Linked DNA regions of Leucothrix mucor DSM 2157. Each later gene encodes a partner of the first gene's protein in a complex. Links are inferred from orthologs where the notes say so. Each region holds a gene or a part of one and is shown on either strand. Other genes may lie near its edges.

Region 1 (10,416 bases):
ATCCACGCACGAAATATCGTCCGGCCACAATGTAAACAAACAGGGTAGGTAAGGCGGCAATCACTGCCGCTGCCATATCGACGTTATATTCTTTAACGCCGGTGGAGCTGTTCACCAAATTATTAAGCGCGACAGTCATCGGTGCACCTTCGCCAGCGGCAAATGAAGCGCCGAATAGAAAGTCATTCCAGATATTGGTAAACAACCAAATCACGGTCACGACGATAATCGGGCCGGAACTGGGCAACAAGATGCGCCAGAAAATACCGAAAAAACTCGCGCCATCAATCATCGCTGCTTTCACTAATTCACTGGGAAACGCTTCGTAATAATTGCGGAAAAACAGCGTTGAAAAGCCAATACCATAGGTGACATGCACGAGCACCAAACCGGCTGTGCTGCCTGCTAAACCTAAATTTCCGAGTACTTGCGACATGGGGATGAGCACAATCTGAAACGGAATAAAGCAGCCAAACAGCATTAACGCGAATACCCAGCGGTGACCTCGAAAGCGCCACTTGGTGAGTACATAGCCATTGAGTGCGCCCAGAATTGTTGCGATAAGCACGGCGGGAACGACCATTTTAATCGAGTTCCAGAAGTAGCCATTGATGCCTTCACAGGTCAGTCCGATACACGCGCTGCCCCAGGCTTTTAGCCAAGGCTCAAACGTCCAGACTTCGGGCAACATCATCATATTGCCTTGGCGAATTTCATCCAGCGACTTAAAGCTGCTGACCAACATCACGAACAGCGGCAACAGATAAAATACGGCGAACACCAGCAAGGTCGTATATAAAGCGACTCGCCAGAAGCGTCCATTTTCTACGCCAGCGGATTGATTACTCATGGCGTTTACTCCGTGTTTCAGCATACAGATACGGCACCATAATCGCGGCAATGGTCATTAGCATAATCATTGCCGAAGCCGCACCGACACCCATTTGGTTACGGGTGAAAGTATAGGAATACATAAAGGTCGCCGGAAGCTCGGTGGCATTCCCCGGCCCACCGCCAGTCAAGGCAATAACTAGATCGTAGGATTTAATCGCCATATGTGACAGCACGACAAAGGCACTTAGGAACACCGCACCCAGCTGAGGAATGATCACGCGTCGATAGGTTTGAAAAGTGGATGCTCCATCCAGCTGCGCTGCTTTAATTTGTTCGCCATCAATTCCACGTAAGCCAGCCAGAAACATTGCCATAACAAACCCGGAGCTTTGCCAGACGCCCGCCATGACCACGGTATAGATTGCCATTTCGGAATTGACCAGCCAGTCGAAACTGAAACTACTCCAACCCCATTCGTGCATGGTTTTTTCCAGACCGAGACCTGGATTTAAGAACCACTTCCAAGCGGTTCCAGTAACGATAAACGACAAAGCCATTGGGTATAAATAAATGGGCCGTAGGAAACCTTCGCCGCGAATTTTCTGGTCTAACAGGATTGCCAGAAACAAACCTAGGATGCCGCAGATCCCGATATACAAGATACCGAAGATTGCGAGGTTATCCAGAGCAACTTGCCAGTTCAGCGTTTTCCAGAGCTTCTCGTAATTGTCCAATCCGATGTATTTCATCTTGGGCAACATCCTCGACGCAGTCATAGAAATATAACCGGTGTAGATAATGAAGCCGTAGACAAAACACAAGGTGATGGCAAAGGAGGGCGAGAGGACTATTTTTGGCAGGTTACGCCGCCACCAACCCGCCCAGCCGGAAGTGTTGTCGTTCATATAAAAGCCTTGTGAAATGGAAAGCTTTGCGGTGGCTGGGGAGGAGTACACCACCGCAAAAGCTATCCAGGTTTTACCTCTTATTTACACCCGCTTACTTCGCGCCTTCGATGGCTGCTACCAACTCTTTGACGGCATCAGCGGAGCTGTTGTCACTATTGAAGTGTTTGGTCACGACATCGTACAAGGCATTTTTCACGGAAGCCGGAGCTGCATGACCGTGTGCCATTGAACCGACGAGTTGATCGCTTGCGGCAGCTTCAGCCAAGTCTTTCATGGCTTTTTTACCGCAGGCATCAAAGGCGTCATTCGGTACATCGGTACGGGCTGGCGCAGAGCCTTTAACCACGTTAAACGCTGATTGGAAGCCCGGAGACATCACGGCTTTGGCCATGGCCAGCTGTGATTTTTTACCAGCCTCTTCACCGGCAAACATCACAAACTGATCGGAGTTGAATGACACCATGCCTTGTGTGCCCGGTACTCGAAAACAGAGGAAGTCTTCACCCGGTATTTTTTCGGCTTTGATGAATTCGCCTTTTGCCCAGTCTCCCATGATCTGTACACCGGCTTTACCTTCGATGACCATACCAGAAGCTAGATTCCAATCACGACCGGAGAAGTTGTCATCGACAAAACCACGCAGCTGACGCATGCGATCAAACACCTTCACCATAGTCTCAGAGCCAAGTGCTTCAGCATCCAGGTTGACCATCGATTTGTTGTAGAAGTCGATACCGCCGGTCGTCATCACAACACCATCAAATAGGGTCGCATCCTGCCAAGGCTGACCACCATGTGCCAGTGCGGTATAGCCTTTGGCTTTGATCTTTTCCAATACGGCAATGAACTCATCCCAATCTTTTGGAAGCTCAGTTGCGCCGACTTCATCCATGACTTTTTTGTTGGCCCACACCCAGTTGGTGGAGTGCACATTGACCGGAGCAGCAACCCAATTGCCTTCATATTTTGAGAAGCGCTGTAGCGCAGCAGGAACCACTTTGTCCCAGCCTTCGGCTTCGGCCAGTTCATTTAAATTTGCAGTGGCATCTTCTGCCGCCCAATCCTGGATATCAAAACCGAGCATTTGAACGGCAGTCGGAGCGTTCTTCGCTTGTACACGCGCACGCAATACGGTCATGGCATTGGAACCACCACCGCCGGCAACCGGCATATCCTTCCAACCAATTCCCTGAGTTTTCAAATCATCCTTCAGTACGGTTAGCGCTTTTGCTTCCCCGCCTGATGTCCACCAATGCAGTACTTCGACATCATCAGCCATCGCACCACCGCTTAGACCAAATGCTAATGAGGCTGCTAACAATTTCACTTTAAAATTACGCACGTTCATTTCATCCCTCCTCAGGGTTTCAGTTTATGATCGAGGCGCGCCACAAGACTCGCGAACAATCAATTCGGTCGGAATCACAATTCGCTGGCGTGGCGCATTGCGATCTTTAATATAAGTTTGCAGCAGCTCGATGGCCGCTTCGGCGATGGCTGCTGCAGACACTTTTACAGTGGTTAGAGCAGGGTGCGTCAAACTGGAATCGGCAATATCATCAAAGCCAACCACGGCCAGATCTTTGCCTACTTCCAGTCCCATTTCGCGCGCCCCACTCAGCGCACCGTATGCCATCAAATCTGAAAAACACATCACGCCGGTGATTTCAGGATCGTAGTTTAAAACGGCTTTTAGGGACTCTCGGCCGGCTGCACGACCTTGCATCACTTGGTACACATATCCCGCTGGAACATTTAAACCAGCATCGCTCATGGCATCCATATAACCGGCAAGCCGTTCGTGATAATCCGAGGTATGATCCACGCCGCCAATGAAGGCGATTTTTTTATGGCCTAACTGAATCAGGTGTTGGGTGGCGGTATACACGCCATTACGGTTATCGGCGATCACGGTCGGAAAATTGCCAAAGGGCACTTCTCGCATGATCTGCACAACGGGAAATCCGTTACGAAATATTTGCTCCAGCCAAGCGGCGGAGGTTAGGGGAGCGGGGCAGATCAGCAGACCGTTAACATTGTATTCCATTAACTTTCTGACGAGGGTTTCTTGCTGCTTAAGCTGCTCGCCATTGCTGACAAACATCGGGACTAAATCCAGCTTAAGTGCTTCTTGCTCAAAATGATTGAGCAGCTCGCCGCTGTAAGGTGTGTTCAATACATTGACGATAACACCCAGTAAATCACTGGTAGCGGTTTGGCGGAGGTCGGCTGCTTTACGGTTGTAAACATAGCCGGTTTGTTCGATACCCTTGAGAACACGTTCGCGGGTTTTTTCATTAACATCAGCACTGCGCCTCAAAACCAGAGACACGGTCGACTTCGACACGCCAACGTGTTTTGCCACATCCAGCAGGGTCACTCTGCGCCCTTCCGGTTTGGTTGGCAGGTCTTGCATCGACAAATTCCTCCTAAGATTTTGTGCTGTTCTATTTAATCTAGCACAAAATCTGGAACGTTCCAAACGAATGTCTTAGTGAACTGATTGACTACGATTGATCCGCTAAGCCCATTTGAATTTTACCCAACTCGGAGAGGTCATCCTCAGTGGCTCGAGCATCGAAGTTGAGTTCGTAATTTTCGGCGGCAAAATCAGGAGCACTATTACCGGCTAAAAAGGCATCTGCCTGAGCTTTCAGGTAGTCCGCATTTTTCTGGCAATAGGGAGCCGCACCGATGTACATCACATTGCTGTAGCCCTGACCTTGGTGTTGATCCTCTACCGCATGAATCACATCCGGATGCCACCAAACCGTATCGCCTGGTTGCATCATTGGAATGGGCATGAGCGCTTCCAACAATAAAGCATGCCACTTGGGATCGCACAATAATGCTCGTGAAGCCATCGCACCGCAAAGCTCATCATCAGGCACATCATCTTGCAACGCACGTAAAAACATCCAAGCCAAGGCTCTGGAAACTGGGACCAAATTGAGCGTGCCATCACCTGGTCCTTGCGGCGTTAAAGCGACCCAGCCTTGATAGGTTCGGAACATACTGCAGACGGCTGGCGATGGGATTTCCTGAGTCTGGTTTCGGAAGGCCGCATCAAAAGGTTCATAGGCTTCCCAGTTGCCATCAATCAAATGACGGAATACTTTTCGAAAACCTTGCTCGTCTATCCAACGCTCAACCGAGCCACCATCGATATGCGGTTTGAGCCCTAAAGAATTATCGCCGGGTTCTCTGCGCCGAACCCGGTCGGCATAAGTACATTCACGGTCAGGGTCGAATACCTGCTCACCCTCGTGTTGGTAATTCCAAACCCGATTGAGATGGCGGCGGGTGATTGCCATATTCTCAGATTGGCGTGCCATGATTTGTGGTTTTGACCAGTACACGCTGAAGATTTGTGGCTTACCCTGTTGCAGGGATGAGAAGTATTTATCGAGACCTTTGTCCGGTGTATTCACGTAATCAAGCGTATCTAAATAATCTGCGATTTGCTGATTCCACTTTTGTGCTTGCTCTACAGGAAAGGTATTTCTCACAATGACGCAACCACGTTTACGAATCATGGCCTGTTGTGATTCAGTGACCCCACCTTCGAGTAAGTCGGCATAATTGAGTTCAGGAATGACATTATCGCCGTTAGCTTGCAGCGCTTTTATCTCATCAATTTCTGCTTGGATGGATGCCGTCATTCCTTCAAAGCTGTCTTTAAAATTTCCGCATGACTGCTTCAGCTGTGCCTTTGCTTCGCGAATCGCTTGCGGAATATTTTCCACGTTTAAGCTCATGCTACTTCCTCCTGTAATGACCTGTGCGACCTGAAAGGTTCCAAAGACGCACTTTGAAAAGATCAATTCATCCTAACCAAGCTGATTTTTTAACTCAATCTTTAAGTCTCTGGCACCTATGCTGACGCTCAATTTACCACTGCTTTACAAAAATGTTCGCCTCCTCAGTAAAGCAAATTAATCGCATCTTATACACTTAAGCTTTGCCCAACTGAGAGCCTACGATGTCTGAACCTGCAATTAGCCGCCACCCAATTCCTGAACTCAATAACCTTCCTGATGATATGCGCGAACTGATTTTAGAGGTGCAAGAGAAGTCCGGTTTTGTGCCAAATATCTTTTTAGCGTTGGCTCACCGTCCTGCCGAATTTAGAGCGTTCTTTGCTTATCATGATGCACTGATGGAGAAGGACGAAGGTTTAACGAAGGCCGAACGGGAGATGATTGTGGTCGCCACCTCCGGATTAAACCAATGCCAATATTGTGTTGTGGCGCATGGTGCCATTTTGAGAATCCGCGCCAAGAACCCGTTGATTGCCGATCAGCTAGCGGTCAATTATCGCAAGGGTGATATTAGTGAACGTCAGAAGGCTATGCTGGCGTTTGCAGAGAAGGTTTGTAAAGAAGCCGAAACTGTCTCCGATACTGATTATGCAACGCTTTATGAGCATGGCTTTAATGATGATGATATTTGGGATATCGGAGCGATTACGGCATTTTTCGGCCTATCTAATCGATTGGTGAATATGGCGAGCATCCGACCTAATGATGAGTTTTATATGCTGGGAAGACAGCCTCGTCAATAAACCAACCTCGCAATATTATCTCCCTCTGGTCTGACAGCTCTACCCTTCAGCAGGTAGAGCTGATAGACCAGAGCTAATTCACATTTGATTCAGTTGTCCCTCTCTAGTATCAAAAAAATCAATAATTGCTCCTGCTGCCTATCCCCCAATAGTGCATGCCCGTTCGATTGATTGTTCTTTTACAACCCCAATCCGTCCCGCTCGCTTTCACTTTTTGAGAGTTGTTTTGAGCAGGCGATTTATAGAGACAATTCAATGAATACAACAAAAAACGTACTATCTGCCGCACTCGCTTGCCTACTATTTTCTGGAACGGCTATTGCTGATACCGCAATTGGTGCTTATGTGAATCATGATGGTTGGACGACTCGTACTATCGATGAACTCAACGATTCCACAACTCGCACTGCAGCTACCATTAACCTGTTTTCAAGTTTTAACTACAACTGGTGGGGACATCTGCGTTACCAAGCTTCCAATATTGTATCTCGCAATGCCACCCCACTAATCACGTGGATGCCTTATAAGCGTGACCGCCCTGATGCCAATATTCTGCAAGAAATTAGCAGCGGTCAATTTGATGGCTATATTTACAGTTGGATTGATGGCTTTAAATATTGGCGTAGTACGTATCCAGCTGACCAACAGCCAAAAATTGCCCTGCGCTTTGCGCATGAGTTTAATGGCACTTGGTACCCTTGGGGAGATAAGCCCGAGGACTTAAAAACGGCTTGGCGTTACCTGCATGCCAAGTTTGTGGCTGCCGGAATTGGTGATGCCGTTGACTGGGTGTGGTGTGCCAATAATGTTGATGTCGACAGTTATGATGATATTACTCAGTACTATCCTGGCGATGACGTGGTGGACTGGCTGTCATTGGATGGTTATAACTGGGGCAGTAATTATTCGTTTAGTAGCTGGAAGTCATTTGATGAAACCTTCAGTCAGCAGTATGTGAACATGATCAGCAACTACCCCAACAAACCAATTATGTTGGGTGAGGTTAGTTCAGCAGAACCACACGATCTTCCTAATGCCAGCTGGGGCCAGAATGGCGATGACAGCGATGCTGGTGAAAGCAAAGAAGAATGGGTTGCTAACATGATGCAAAGCATTCAATCTTACTATCCTGCAATTAAATCGATTGTTTGGTTTAACACAAACAAGGAGCTGAAATGGGGTTTAAATCTTGAAGGCAATACAGGCTTATCTGCTTATAACCATGCAGTCTCTGATCCTTATTTCGCAGGGACAATGAATCCAGAGCTTATTGAAACTGAAGCCAGTAGTCTGTCTGAGCCAAGCTTGCAAGCAAGAGCTGGAGATACAGCTACAACAGAAAAGCTTCTACAAGCTAAGTCAGACAATAATAGACCAGTGAAAATTGCGGACTCATCTTCTAAGGGTAATGCTTACGGTCTTAGTAAAAGGCCTGAGATCAAAGGTGTTTCCAAGCTCAAAAAAGAAGCCGCTGGTCTTCGTAAAATGAATCGCAAGCTACTTAAAAAATGGCGCTTGGAGAGCATTCTTCCTGCGGATGTAGATAAGCGTAACCAGTAAATAGCCCAATAAAAAAGGCATCGCACTTTGACAGTGTAATGCCTTTTAGAAATATTTCTTACGATTTTTTATTCCTGAAACATGCAATGTTTCACGTGGAACTACTTACCAATACAGAACGAACTAAAGATTTCCCCAAGCAAATCATCTGGAGTAAATCGACCTGTAATCTGTCCTAATGAGTCTTGCGCCAAGCGAAGCTCTTCCGCCATTAACTCGCCAGCATTAAATGTTTGTAGCTGCTCGGAGGCACGATCAACTGCCTGCTGCGTATCCTCTAATGCTTGTAGATGTCGACGCCTTGCGATAAACAGATCTTCACTATCAGCCTGATAGCCCATACGCTGTTTCAACGCCTCACGTAGGTTATCAATTCCGATTTGCTCTTTAGCTGAGATATAAAGATGTTCGCCATGCTGTCCAACAGCATGACCGCTCTTATCGATCTTATTGTGTACTGTAATTCGAGGTAGGTGCGAGGGCATTCTTTCCAACAGACTATGATGGCTCTGATCAGCCGCTTCAGTATCATCCACTAAAAACAAAATCAGATCTGCTTTTTCGACTGCTTGCCAAGCACGCTGAATACCGATTTGTTCCACGGGGTCATCACTATCTCGCAAGCCTGCCGTATCAATCACATGCAAAGGCATGCCATCTAAGTTAATTGACTCACGAAGCACATCACGGGTAGTACCTGCGTACTCGGTGACAATGGCAGTATCTTGACCGGCTAAAGCATTGAGCAAACTAGACTTACCCGCATTGGGTTTGCCAACAATTACTAGCTGCATACCTTCGCGCAATAGGCTGCCTTGACGAGCTTTATCGAAGATGGTTTTTAGCTGCTGTTGAATATTGCTGAGCCTATCTAAGACTCGTTGATCAGCGAGGAAATCTATCTCTTCTTCCGGAAAATCCAGAGCTGCCTCGACATACATTCGAAGCTCAGTGATTTGAGTGAGTAGGGAGTTGATCGCAGCCGAGAAGTCACCTTGAAGGGAGCGCAGTGCAGAGCGTGCTGCTTGTTCACTACTGCTATCAATCAAGTCGGCAATGGCTTCGGCTTGAGCCAGGTCCAACTTGTCATTTAGAAATGCGCGTTCTGAAAACTCACCAGGGCGGGCTAAACGGGCCCCAAACTGTAAGCAAGCCTGCAGCAACATATCCAAGACAATTTTGCCGCCGTGTCCTTGTAACTCAAGCACGTCTTCGCCAGTAAAGGAGTGAGGTCCGGGGAAATAAATAGCAACACCGTCATCCAACACACGCCCATCATTTCCAAGAAATTGTCGGTGTGCAGCACGATGAGGTTTTGTGAGTTGACCCAGCATCTGCTCTGCAATGTGCTGAACACGTGGGCCTGAGAGGCGGATAATGCCAACACCACCGCGACCTGCCGGGGTAGCGATGGCCGCGATGGTGTCGTTTTGAAGCATGGTTGTTACCTAATAGTTAACTCAGAACGGGGGCATCATCACCCACAATTCGTTTGGTAATCACATACTGCTGAGCAATAGACAGAACGTTGTTCACAACCCAGTACAGTACAAGACCAGCAGGGAAGAACAAGAACATTACAGTGAATACAACCGGTAAGAACTGGAAGATCTTCTGCTGCATAGGATCTGTCATTTGTGGCGGATTCAGGCGTTGCTGAATGTACATACTTGCACCCATTAACAGTGGAAGTACGTAGTATGGATCCATAACCGACAGATCTTTAAACCACATAATCCAAGGTGCTTGACGTAATTCCACACTCTCAAGCAGCACCCAGTACAGCCCCATAAACACAGGCATCTGAATCAGGATTGGCAAACAACCACCCAATGGATTGATCTTTTCCTTACGGTAAAAGTCCATTGTTGCCTTTTGCTTCGCTTGAGGATCAGCTTTATGCTTTTCGTTGATTTCTTTGATCTTGGGGCCCAGTTTCTTCATTTTCGCCATTGAGCGATAGCTGATCGCTGAAGGCCAGAAAAAGAATAACTTGATCAAAATCGTCATCAGAATAATCGTCCAACCCCAGTTGGAAACGACTGATTGAATGCGATTCATAATCCAGAAAATAGGCTTAGAAACAAAGCTGAAAATACCATAATCCACAGTCAGATCCAGACCTGGTGACATGGCTTCCAGATTTTTCTGAATCTTAGGGCCAACGTAAAACTGACTCTTGAAAATACCTGCTTTACCGTCTGGAACAGACAATGATGGAGAGCTCACACGCAATATGTGACTGCTACGCTCTGGGATGAACAGTGTTTCATAGGTGTTTAATGAATCAGGACCAGGAATCCAAGCACTAATAAAATAATGCTCGAGCATGGCGGCCCAGCCACCTTTGATCTGCTTTTTAAGATTTTCGCTTTCAATATCACCAAAATCAACTTTTACGTACTTATCATCATAATACGCACCACCAACATAGGAAACTGTACCCAAACCTATGCCCTGACTCTCTGGAGTACCATGCGTTATTTGATGATATTCAATTCCATTCCAGGCATTACCAGATTGGTTATTCAGTGTTTGCTGGACATCAAC
Region 2 (10,527 bases), 170 kb from region 1 along the record:
CTCAAAGCAATCACTCACTTTAGTTAGCAAAGCAGGTGGGCAAAATGAACCTAATAATTACCAACAACGACTACTCAAATGAAAGCAGTGTTGAAAGATAATCTTAAGCAACCTCGACGGGAAGATGACCGTTCGGAGGACGCACAGCTGTTGCAGCTCATACAAAAAGGTGACAAGGATGCTTTTTCAACTTTATATTTGAAATATCAGCCACGTTTTCTAAAGTATTGCACCAGAGTGTTGCAAAATGACGTAGCATTAGCTGCGGACATTGTTGATGAAGCGATGATCGAAATATGGAAGTCCGCCGGAAACTTTGCGGGCAAGTCGCTCCCATCAACGTGGATGTATTCAATCATGCGTTTTCGTTTGATCGGCTATCTGCGTAAGAACAAGGAGATTCTCCTTGAAGACGACACAGCCGCTGTCAATATGGAAGACACTGCTTTAAGGCCCGATGAAGAACTAGAGTTAAGCCAGGTTAATGAGTCACTGATACGGCACTTAGGGTATCTGAGTGACAAGCACCGAGAAGTGCTTGAACTGGTTTATTTTAAAGAGCTATCCGTACGTGAGGTAGCCACTGCTCTGGGAATATCTGAGGGGACGGTAAAGACTCGCATGTTTTATGCGAGAAAGCATTTGAAAGAAATCCTGACGAACGCAGGCTCTCTTTAGGTCGTAATATTATGGATACCAATACCAAACAACAAGTAAGAACGCTGCTACCCTGGTATCACCTTGGTAAGCTGTCGGATACTGAGAAAGCCCTTGTTGACAAAGCAACGCTTGAAGATGCTGCCCTGCGAGATGAATTAGCGCTGGAAGCAGAAATGATTAAACAGACTCGTGCTGATAAAACAGTGATGGACGGGTCTGCGCTACAGAGCGCACAAGTAAGGCTAAATAGTGTTCTGGCAAAGATCGATGCGCTGGAAACACCAAGCGAGCAAGTTGTGGCTGAGCCGGCAAAGGCCAGCACTCCACAGGCACCGACATTGTTTGCTCGCATCAAAGATTATGTAGACAATTTACTCACTGGTAATTCTCATAGCTTTTCGTATGCTGTTTTCGCCGTGCTAACGGTCGTACAGCTTGGGCTTTTGATGTTCTTTGTGCTGCCTTCTGCTAATATTACCAGCGAATATGGCCTAGCCAGCTACACTGAAAGCAGTCCAAGCACTCAGGTAGTTAAAGCTCCAGCTGATGCTGACCACACCGTGTTACTAATTGGATTAGATGAGAATATTCATTTTGAACGAATTGAGTCACTATTCAGCGCAGTTGAGAATGTACAAGCCGAACTTCTTCCAGATGACGCAGGATTTTACCGCGTACGCCTCAATAAGAAGTTAACTGCTGAAGAATTAGAGGGTTTGGAGAATGAGTTGTCGAAGAAGCATGCATCAATCTGGTTTGTTGGGGAACAGTTCCCGAATTAAGCAGATCTTGTCTGGCGCCACTTGGGTGGTAGCCAGCTGCCTTGTTTCGACCTCCCTATTTGCTGAACAAACTCAAACGGACACCGGTATTGCAATACCGGGATATCAGCCCGGCGTTCATAAGCCTGGCCCGATTCGTCCTCAAGCTAAGCAACGCCGTAATAACCCCTACTATTACGGCTTTGTTCCCTTCTATCAAAAAGCACCACCACTAACCGTCGTTCCGATAGTTAAGCCCAAACCTGCCCGCAGCGACTTTGTTAAAGACGAATTATTACTAGTCTATGACTTTGGCTTGTCTGTCGACGAAGTTAAAGCAATTACCGACAAGTACAAACTCAAGCGCAAAGGTGGCATGGCCATCGGCGCTCTCCGAAAAGGTGTGGTAATCGCGGATACGCTGGGCCAAAGTCCACTGGATTTATCCGATACCATTAACAAAGCTGAAAAGAACTTTGAAGCCAGCACCAACAATTACTTCATGTTGGCTGCAAATACCAATACCTCTGCTCGTGGAAACTATCCATTAGCACAAACAGGTATCGGTATCGCGCATGGCGTATCTAATGGCCGCGGAGTGTTGATAGGATTGGTAGATACGCCAGTTGACTTAAATCATCCCACTTTGCGCAGCTCCAATATCGAGCAGCGCAATATTGTTGACCCTAATACGGTTGAAAGCAAAGCACACGGCACCTCGATTGCGGGCATTTTAGTCAGTAAAAACCCACGTATCGGTATCGCACCAGAAGCTAAGGTGTTATCCGTTGGTGCATTTTCTTCCGTACCCGGTCACCCAAGTTCATTACGTGGCACTTCAACCGATATTGTTAGCGCCATCGCTTATTGTATTGAGCGCAAAGTAGATATTCTCAATCTAAGCTTTACCGGCAGCCGCGATACCTTTTTAGAAAATATTGTGCGTGAAGCCATTCGACAAAATATCGTCGTAGTCGCCGCTGGTGGTAATAATGGTCGTACCGGAAGTACTATTTACCCTGCACTGATCGATGGCGTTGTTGGGGTAACGGCAGTTGATAAAAATCGCCGTCTATTTAGCAAAGCCGATAAAGGCCGCTTTATTGATATCGCCGCACCGGGCGTTAATATTCTGACCACGGCCCCACAGGGCAAATATCAGGTATCAACCGGTACCTCTATGGCCGCCGCACATATCTCTGGTGCGATGGCATTATTAAAGTCTTACGACCGACGCTTTACGGCATCACAACTAAACAGAACCAGCACCGACCTTGGCCAACGCGGACGAGATGACGAGTTCGGAAATGGCCTAGTCAATGTTAGCGAAGCCCTACGCCAACTTGGCGCACCCATTCGTTAATTGACAACTCTCCTCTGGTCTTTGCCATGAAAACAACCAGCCGCCTTTGGCTATTTGGAATACTGATTGTCGGACTGGCTATTGCTGCAACCATCACATTCCGAATCAACCCTTACCACACTGCTTCCGATACGTTTCGGGGGCGGGTACTAGGCTTTGAGTTATTTCGAATTCCCAGTGATTCCATGAAACCGACACTGATTCCCGGTGACTACATACTGGTTTCAACCAATGCTTACACCAACGCCGAACCGCAAATCAATGATGTGATTACCTTTTTGTATCCAAAGGATAAGTCCGTTAATTACATCAAACGCTTGATTGGCCGCCCCGGAGATCGCGTACGCATTGAGAACTTCAATGTGTTTGTTAATGGTAAACAAATTGAACAGCCCTATCTTGACAAAGCTTTGGTCAAATCACCTATTTCCCGGTTCATGCCAGAAATTGTCGTTCCGAAGCGGGGCTTGTTTGTGATGGGCGATAATCGGGATAATAGCAATGATAGCCGCTTTTTTGACGTGGTTAATCAAGCGGATGTCATCGGCAAAGCAACCACCATTGTATTTGGTCAAAATCAACGTATCGGACAATCTATTCAATGAACGGCATTTTTGTAACCGGCACCGATACCGATGTCGGCAAGACGTGGGTGGGTACTCACCTCATCCGTGAACTTATTGATCGTGGCATCGATGTACACCCGCGAAAACCCATCGAATCAGGCTGGCCTACTGGTGATTTTCAACATACTGATGCTTGGCGACTGGCACTGGCAGCCGGTAAAACCGAACAGTTAGATGCTATCTGCCCTAACCGTTTTGCAGCGGCATTATCACCAGTACGAGCCGCTCGCATGGAAGGCACCTCACTAACACTGCGTCAATTAGCCGCTCAATGCACTGAAAATCTAAAGCAGGATGACTTTCTGTATGTCGAAGGGGCTGGCGGACTTTACTCGCCATTAACTGAAGATGCGCTCAATGCAGACCTTGCCAGTGCGCTGCGTTTACCGGTGGTACTGGTCGCTAATAACCGCCTTGGCTGCATGAGTCAGGTGCTTTTATGTTGTGAAGCACTGCAACGAAGAGGCTTAGATTTACTCGCCGTTGTGCTCAATCAAGTCAGCGATAGCAGTGGCGATGCGACCATGAATAACCAAGAAGACTTAGCCGAATTGCTCCCGCAGCCGGTTTTTAGCTTGACTCATAATCAAAGCTCCTTGCCAGCCCCCCTGATAGATTTGCTATACTAGTGAATTACCTAGGAAAAATGCCGGACACACTCCCATGTTATACCCAAAAGATTATGATGTAATTGTTGTTGGTGGCGGCCATGCAGGCACCGAAGCCGCACTGGCGGCTGCACGCATGGGACAACGTACACTGCTACTGACCCACAATATCGAAACCATTGGCCAAATGAGCTGCAACCCCGCAATTGGCGGTATCGGCAAAGGCCATCTGGTTAAAGAGATTGATGCACTGGGCGGTGCCATGGCGCATGCTGCCGACCGTGGCGGTATCCAATTCCGAATTCTGAATGCACGTAAAGGGCCAGCGGTACGAGCGACTCGTGCTCAGGCTGACCGCGTACGCTACAAAGCCGCTGTGCTGGAAATCGTTCAGGGGCAAGAAAATCTAGACCTGTTTATGCAAGCTGTGGATGATCTGATCGTCGAAAATGATCGGGTAGTTGGCGTGCGCACTCAAATGGGCCTGAATTTCCGCGCGAAGGCCGTGGTATTAACTGTCGGCACTTTCCTTGGTGGAAAAATCCATATTGGTATGGAAAACCACTCTGGTGGTCGTGCTGGTGATCCACCCTCCATTGCACTGGCTCAGCGCCTGCGTGAATTACCATTTCGAGTAGAGCGCCTGAAAACAGGGACGCCGCCGCGTATTGATGCGCGCAGTATTGATTACAGCCAGCTAAGCGCTCAGCCGGGTGATGACCCAACCCCAGTATTTTCATACTTAGGTAATCGCTCAGAGCATCCCGCGCAAGTGGCTTGCCACATCACCTACACCAATAAGAAAACGCATGATCTGATTCTCTCATCACTAGATCGCTCACCGCTGTATTCGGGTGTGATTGAAGGGACTGGCCCACGCTACTGCCCGTCCATCGAAGACAAAGTTGTGCGCTTTGCGGATAAAGAACAACACCAGATTTTTATCGAACCAGAAGGTCTCGATACTTATGAAATCTACCCGAACGGCATCTCAACCAGCCTGCCATTTGATGTACAGCTCGGTTTAGTCCGCTCCATTGTTGGCTTTGAGAATGCGCATATCACGCGTCCGGGTTATGCCATTGAATATGATTTCTTCGATCCTCGTGACCTGAAACCAAGCCTTGAAACCAAGTTTATGCCAGGCCTGTTTTTTGCGGGTCAAATTAACGGCACCACCGGCTACGAAGAAGCTGGCGCACAAGGCTTACTCGCGGGTATGAATGCTGCATTGCTGGCTCAAGACAAAGAGTCTTGGAGCCCTAAGCGTAATGAGGCTTACATCGGCGTGTTGGTTGATGATCTGATTACCTGTGGTACCCAAGAGCCTTATCGGATGTTCACCAGCCGTGCAGAACATCGCTTACTGTTGCGCGAAGATAATGCAGACTTACGTTTGACTGAAATCGGCCACAAGCTTGGTTTAGTGGATGAAAATCGCTGGCGTGCTTTTAGCGAAAAACGCGAACAAATTGAGCGTGAGATGCAGCGCATGCGTGATACCTGCATTCGTCCGGCACAACTGACTCCAGAACAAACAAATACTATTTTTGGCGGACCATTAAGCCATGAATACCACATGGACGAGCTACTGCGTCGCCCGAATATAACCTACAAAAGCCTGACCTCACTGGATATCGCCGGCCCTGCCGTTAGCGATGAAGCCGTTGCCGAGCAAGTTGAAGTACAAATCAAATACGCCGGCTACATTGAGCGCCAGCAGCTGGAAATTAATAAGCAACTGCGTCAGGAAAGCACGGTGCTGCCGAACACTTTGGATTACAGCGAAGTGGTTGGGCTCTCTAATGAAGTGCGCCAAAAGTTTGTTGAGCAGCGCCCAGCGACTATTGGACAGGCTTCACGCATTCCGGGCATTACGCCAGCGGCTATCTCCATCTTGCTGGTACACCTGAAAAAGCAACAATTGCAACTGAAGGCCAGCGCATGAGCGAGTCATTATGGGAGTCAGGCCTTGCAGCATTAGACTGTGGGGCAAGTGATGAGCAAGTTGCCAAGCTGAAACTCTACGTGAGCTTGCTACAGCGCTGGAATAAAACCTACAACCTCACAGCTGTTCGTGATCCTTTAGAGATGATTCCGGCGCATATTTTTGACAGCCTAGTCGTTGCGCTTCACCTTGAGGGTAGTAATTGCTTAGATGTTGGTAGCGGCGCAGGCTTGCCCGGCATTCCTTTGGCCATTTTACAGCCAGAGCGCCAGTTCACCATGCTGGATACCAACGGCAAGAAAACACGCTTCATCCAACAAGCGATTATCGAGCTGGGTCTAAAGAATGCCAGCGTAGTGCAGAGCAGGATTGAGCAGTGGAAACCACCGCAGCTATTTGATGCGATCATCAGCCGCGCTTTTGCCTCCATTGTCGATTTCGTAGAGGGTAGCGCAATGCATCTAGCCGAAAACGGTGCACTGTATGCCATGAAGGGACAATTTCCGGCAAGTGAATTAGCGGAGCTGCCTGACGGCTACGTTCTGGAATCACAACATGAGCTAAAAGTGCCCTCACTGGTTGGCGAGCGCCATTTGTTGAAAATAGTCGCAGCACACTAAAAAAACCCTTTTTGTTTAGCGAACAGACAAAAAATCAGTATAATGCATGAGCTGAGCTAATCATTGAGGCTCCTTACATTAGTATATCAACACTATTCACTAGCGATTTCCCGCAAATTAGCGCTTAGTTCGATCGGATCGATTTAAATCGGCCCAACTAGTGTGATGTCGTCAGCTGCATTGGCTCAGTGGTTTGTAGTACCTCCTAAGTTTGTTCTTAATATCGTAGATGATTGCATTTGCACCCAAGTCTAGTGCTTGGGTGTCTTTTTACGGGCTTTTTCTAATCACAGAAACACCCTCCTCCAAAAATGCCGTATAATCCCCCGTTTACTGAAACTGCTGAATTTACTGCACATGTCTGAATACAACGTCTCCACCTTTCAGGGACAGATCTTCGCCCTGCAGGACTACTGGTCAAAACAAGGCTGCGCCATTTTACAACCCTACGACATGGAAATGGGCGCGGGTACTTTTCACCCTGCGACATTCCTGCGAGCGGTTGGCCCTGAGCCATGGCGTGCGGCTTACGTACAACCATCACGCCGTCCAACCGATGGTCGCTATGGCGAAAACCCTAACCGCCTGCAACACTATTACCAGTTTCAGGTAATTATTAAGCCATCTCCGGATGATTTTCAGGAACTGTACCTTGGCTCACTTAAAGCCATGGGTATCGACCCGCTGAAATACGATATTCGCTTTGTTGAAGATAACTGGGAATCACCAACGCTGGGTGCGTGGGGACTGGGCTGGGAAATCTGGCTAAACGGCATGGAAGTGTCGCAGTTTACCTACTTCCAGCAAGTCGGCGGTATCGACTGCAAACCCGTTTCGGGCGAGATTACTTATGGTCTGGAACGGATTGCCATGTATGTGCAAAACGTTGAAAACGTCTACGACTTAGTCTGGACTGAAGGCCCGCAAGGCACTATCACTTATGGCGATGTTTACCATCAAAACGAAGTTGAGCAGTCTACTTACAACTTCGAAAAAGCCAATGTGGAAGAGCTGTTCCATCAGTTCGATGAAGCTGAGCGCGTGAGTGTGGCGATGATCGAATCCGGCCTGCCACTGCCTGCTTACGAGCAGATGCTGAAAGCCTCACACCTGTTTAACTTGTTGGATGCGCGTCACGCGATTTCGGTGACTGAGCGTCAACGCTACATTCTTCGGGTACGTACTTTGTCTCGCGGCATTGCACAAGCGTATTACGACTCGCGCGAAGCCTTAGGCTTCCCTATGTTGAAATCGGACAAAGCAGAATAAAGGAGATCTGGCAATGACAACGACTGCGGACTTGCTGATCGAAATCGGCACCGAAGAATTACCCCCGAAAACGCTGGGCAAACTATCAGCGGCACTCACTAGCCACCTGGTGGATAGTCTGACAACCGCCGGCATTCCATTTGGCGAAGTAAAATCATTTGCTTCCCCACGCCGTTTGGCAGTTCTGATCAATGATGTTGCCGAGTTTCAGGCCGATCAGGATGTTGAAAAACGCGGCCCTGCCTTAAAAGCAGCTTACGACAAAGAAGGTAATCCAAGCCGTGCGGCAATGGGTTTTGCCAGCTCTTGTGGCACGACATTTGATCAGTTGCAGCAGATTGAAACCGACAAAGGAACCTACCTAAATTTCAAGCAAACGGTTAAGGGTGCAGCGACTCGTGACTTACTAGTTGACATGTTAAATGCGGCATTAGCTGCACTGCCTATTGCCAAGCGCATGCGCTGGGGTGATCGTGACACTGAGTTTGTACGTCCGGTGCATTGGATTGTGTTTTTATTGGGAGACACGGTGGTCGATGCTGAAATTCTGGGTATCAAAACCGGTCGTGAAAGCCGTGGCCATCGCTTCCATGCACCACAAGCAATTAGCCTGAATACGCCTTCAGACTATGCTGATGCCATGCGCTCAGCCTATGTCTTAGCCAATACGGATGAGCGACGCGAAACTATTCGCAAACAAGCAGAAGCCAGCGCTAAAAGCATTGGTGGTGTTGCAGTAATTGATGAGTCATTGTTAGATGAAGTGACTAACCTGGTCGAATGGCCAAGCGCAGTCGATGGTTGTTTTGGTGAAGAGTTCTTGAAAGTGCCTCAGGAATGCCTGATCACCAGTATGCAAGATCACCAGAAGTATTTCCCGGTCGTTGATGAGTCTGGCAAATTAATGCCGTACTTTATTACGATCAGTAATATCGAAAGCAGTGATGTCAGCGTCGTGCGTGATGGTAATGAGCGCGTTATCCGACCTCGCTTTAGTGATGCTGCGTTCTTCTGGGATCAGGATTGCAAAACACCGCTGGAATCACGTCGTGAGGCGACCCAAAAGATCGTTTTCCAACAGCAACTTGGCACCTTGTTTGAAAAAACAGAACGTGTTTCCCAACTAGCTGGCCGTATTGCCACACAGCTTGGTGAAAATGCAGAGCATGCATCGCGTGCTGCACAGCTAAGTAAGTGCGACCTAGTCAGCGATATGGTACTGGAGTTCACTGAACTGCAAGGCATCATGGGGCGCTATTATGCGCTGAATGATGGCGAGCCAGAGTCAGTTGCTTACGCGATTGAAGAGCAGTACAAGCCTGGTTTTGCAGGTGACAGCATTCCGCATTATATGACGGGAAAAATCCTGTCATTGGCCGATAAGCTGGATACGATTTTAGGTATCTTCGCAATTGGTCAGAAGCCTACCGGCACTAAAGACCCGTTTGCACTGCGTCGTGCAGCGCTTGGTGCACTGCGGATTATTATCGAAGGTGAGCTAAAACTCGACCTGCGCGATCTTCTGGAGTTTGCAGCCACTAGCTTACAAGATAAAGTCGATGCCACAGCCGCAATAACGCCGACCTACCAATACATTATGGAACGGTTACGCGCTTATTATCAGGACCAAGGCGTGAGCTTGGATGTGGTTGAAGCCGTTGCGGAGCTGGATATTTCCTCCCCGTTGGACTTTGAGCACCGGGTAAAAGCCGTTAGCGCATTTAAGCAATTGCCGGAAGCTGAGCCATTAGCTGCCGCCAATAAGCGAATTGCGAATATCCTGAAGAAGTTGGATGGTGAAGCCACTATCGCGCTGGATACATCACTGTTTGCTGAAGCTCCGGAAACAGCACTGTTTGAAGCCATCACTGCCCAGCAAGCAAAACTGGCTCCACTACTGGCAGCCAACGATTACACAGAAGCACTCAGCTCATTGGCGGCTATTCGCCCTGAAGTTGATGCCTTCTTTGATGGCGTGATGATTATGAGTGATGATGAAGCACTGAAAAACAATCGGATTGCTTTACTCACCTCCTTGCGCGGTTTGTTCCTGCAAGTTGCCGATTTATCCAGTTTGCAAGGCGCTTGAGTAACGATAAACGGTAGTCGACCATATTAAGCTGCAGTTCATACTGCTAAATGCTCAGGTGGTCTGCTACCGATAGTCTGCAAAGCCCTGCTTCCCTAAGATACACGCATCTTAAGGAACTAGAGCACTGGACAGAGTAAGGATGCTTTGCCATTGCAGATTAGATGCTCAGGGATTGAGCGTCGCTTGAATAAAAAAAGCGCCCTTTGCCGGGGGAAGCAAAGAGCGCTGGGGATTGAGATCGGCGATGATTTTATTTTTATTATTGCTAGATCGCTCTTAATCTCGGGGCTTGCTGGTAAATCTTGTTATTAGGTACTGATTACTCAATCAATACTGTTTGTTATAATTGTGCCCTTCGCTGGGGAAGGCTAGGGGCACTGGGGTTGAGATCGGTGGTGCTTTATTTTTGTTTTACTAAACCACTCTTCATCTCGGGGGCTTGTTTTAACTACTATGTTATTTAAGTCTCGTTATGTAATGATAGTTGCAACAACGAGGCCAACTTTTTATTTAACTCAGTAAGTCACTGATAAATAAAATATTATTAGCTAATATAGAAATACTCCTGACACGGTTATTC

Evidence for each region.
Region 2: the proteins of mnmE (region 1) and mnmG are in contact, whole or in part, in a solved structure (PDB 9HIP), measured with the Escherichia coli proteins. The link is inferred for Leucothrix mucor DSM 2157 from one-to-one orthologs.

What each region holds. Positions count from the first base shown.
Region 1 is NZ_ATTE01000001.1:3,903,201-3,913,616, reverse strand. The notes cover bases 7,137-9,990. They hold mnmE (tRNA uridine-5-carboxymethylaminomethyl(34) synthesis GTPase MnmE), read right to left. Parts: upstream 9,306-9,990; coding sequence 7,968-9,305; downstream 7,137-7,967. Other genes in these bases: yidC (membrane protein insertase YidC), read right to left, coding at 9,322-9,990; LEUMU_RS28240 (glycoside hydrolase family 26 protein), read left to right, coding at 7,137-7,866. Also shown: LEUMU_RS0117810 (carbohydrate ABC transporter permease), read right to left, coding at 1-850; LEUMU_RS0117805 (carbohydrate ABC transporter permease), read right to left, coding at 843-1,739; LEUMU_RS0117800 (ABC transporter substrate-binding protein), read right to left, coding at 1,834-3,090; LEUMU_RS0117795 (LacI family DNA-binding transcriptional regulator), read right to left, coding at 3,115-4,158; LEUMU_RS0117790 (YbiU family protein), read right to left, coding at 4,250-5,500; LEUMU_RS0117785 (peroxidase-related enzyme), read left to right, coding at 5,725-6,306; more of LEUMU_RS28240, read left to right, coding at 6,562-7,136; more of yidC, read right to left, coding at 9,991-10,416. UniProt on the Escherichia coli protein: Exhibits a very high intrinsic GTPase hydrolysis rate. Involved in the addition of a carboxymethylaminomethyl (cmnm) group at the wobble position (U34) of certain tRNAs, forming tRNA-cmnm(5)s(2)U34.
Region 2 is NZ_ATTE01000001.1:4,071,420-4,081,946, reverse strand. Bases 3,555-6,519 are described here. They hold mnmG (tRNA uridine-5-carboxymethylaminomethyl(34) synthesis enzyme MnmG), read left to right. Parts: upstream 3,555-4,073; coding sequence 4,074-5,966; downstream 5,967-6,519. Other genes in these bases: rsmG (16S rRNA (guanine(527)-N(7))-methyltransferase RsmG), read left to right, coding at 5,963-6,519; bioD (dethiobiotin synthase), read left to right, coding at 3,555-4,039. In the rest of the region: LEUMU_RS0118560 (sigma-70 family RNA polymerase sigma factor), read left to right, coding at 79-678; LEUMU_RS0118555 (hypothetical protein), read left to right, coding at 690-1,442; LEUMU_RS26790 (S8 family serine peptidase), read left to right, coding at 1,384-2,784; lepB (signal peptidase I), read left to right, coding at 2,811-3,389; more of bioD, read left to right, coding at 3,386-3,554; more of rsmG, read left to right, coding at 6,520-6,586; glyQ (glycine--tRNA ligase subunit alpha), read left to right, coding at 6,944-7,855; glyS (glycine--tRNA ligase subunit beta), read left to right, coding at 7,869-9,944. UniProt on the Escherichia coli protein: NAD-binding protein involved in the addition of a carboxymethylaminomethyl (cmnm) group at the wobble position (U34) of certain tRNAs, forming tRNA-cmnm(5)s(2)U34.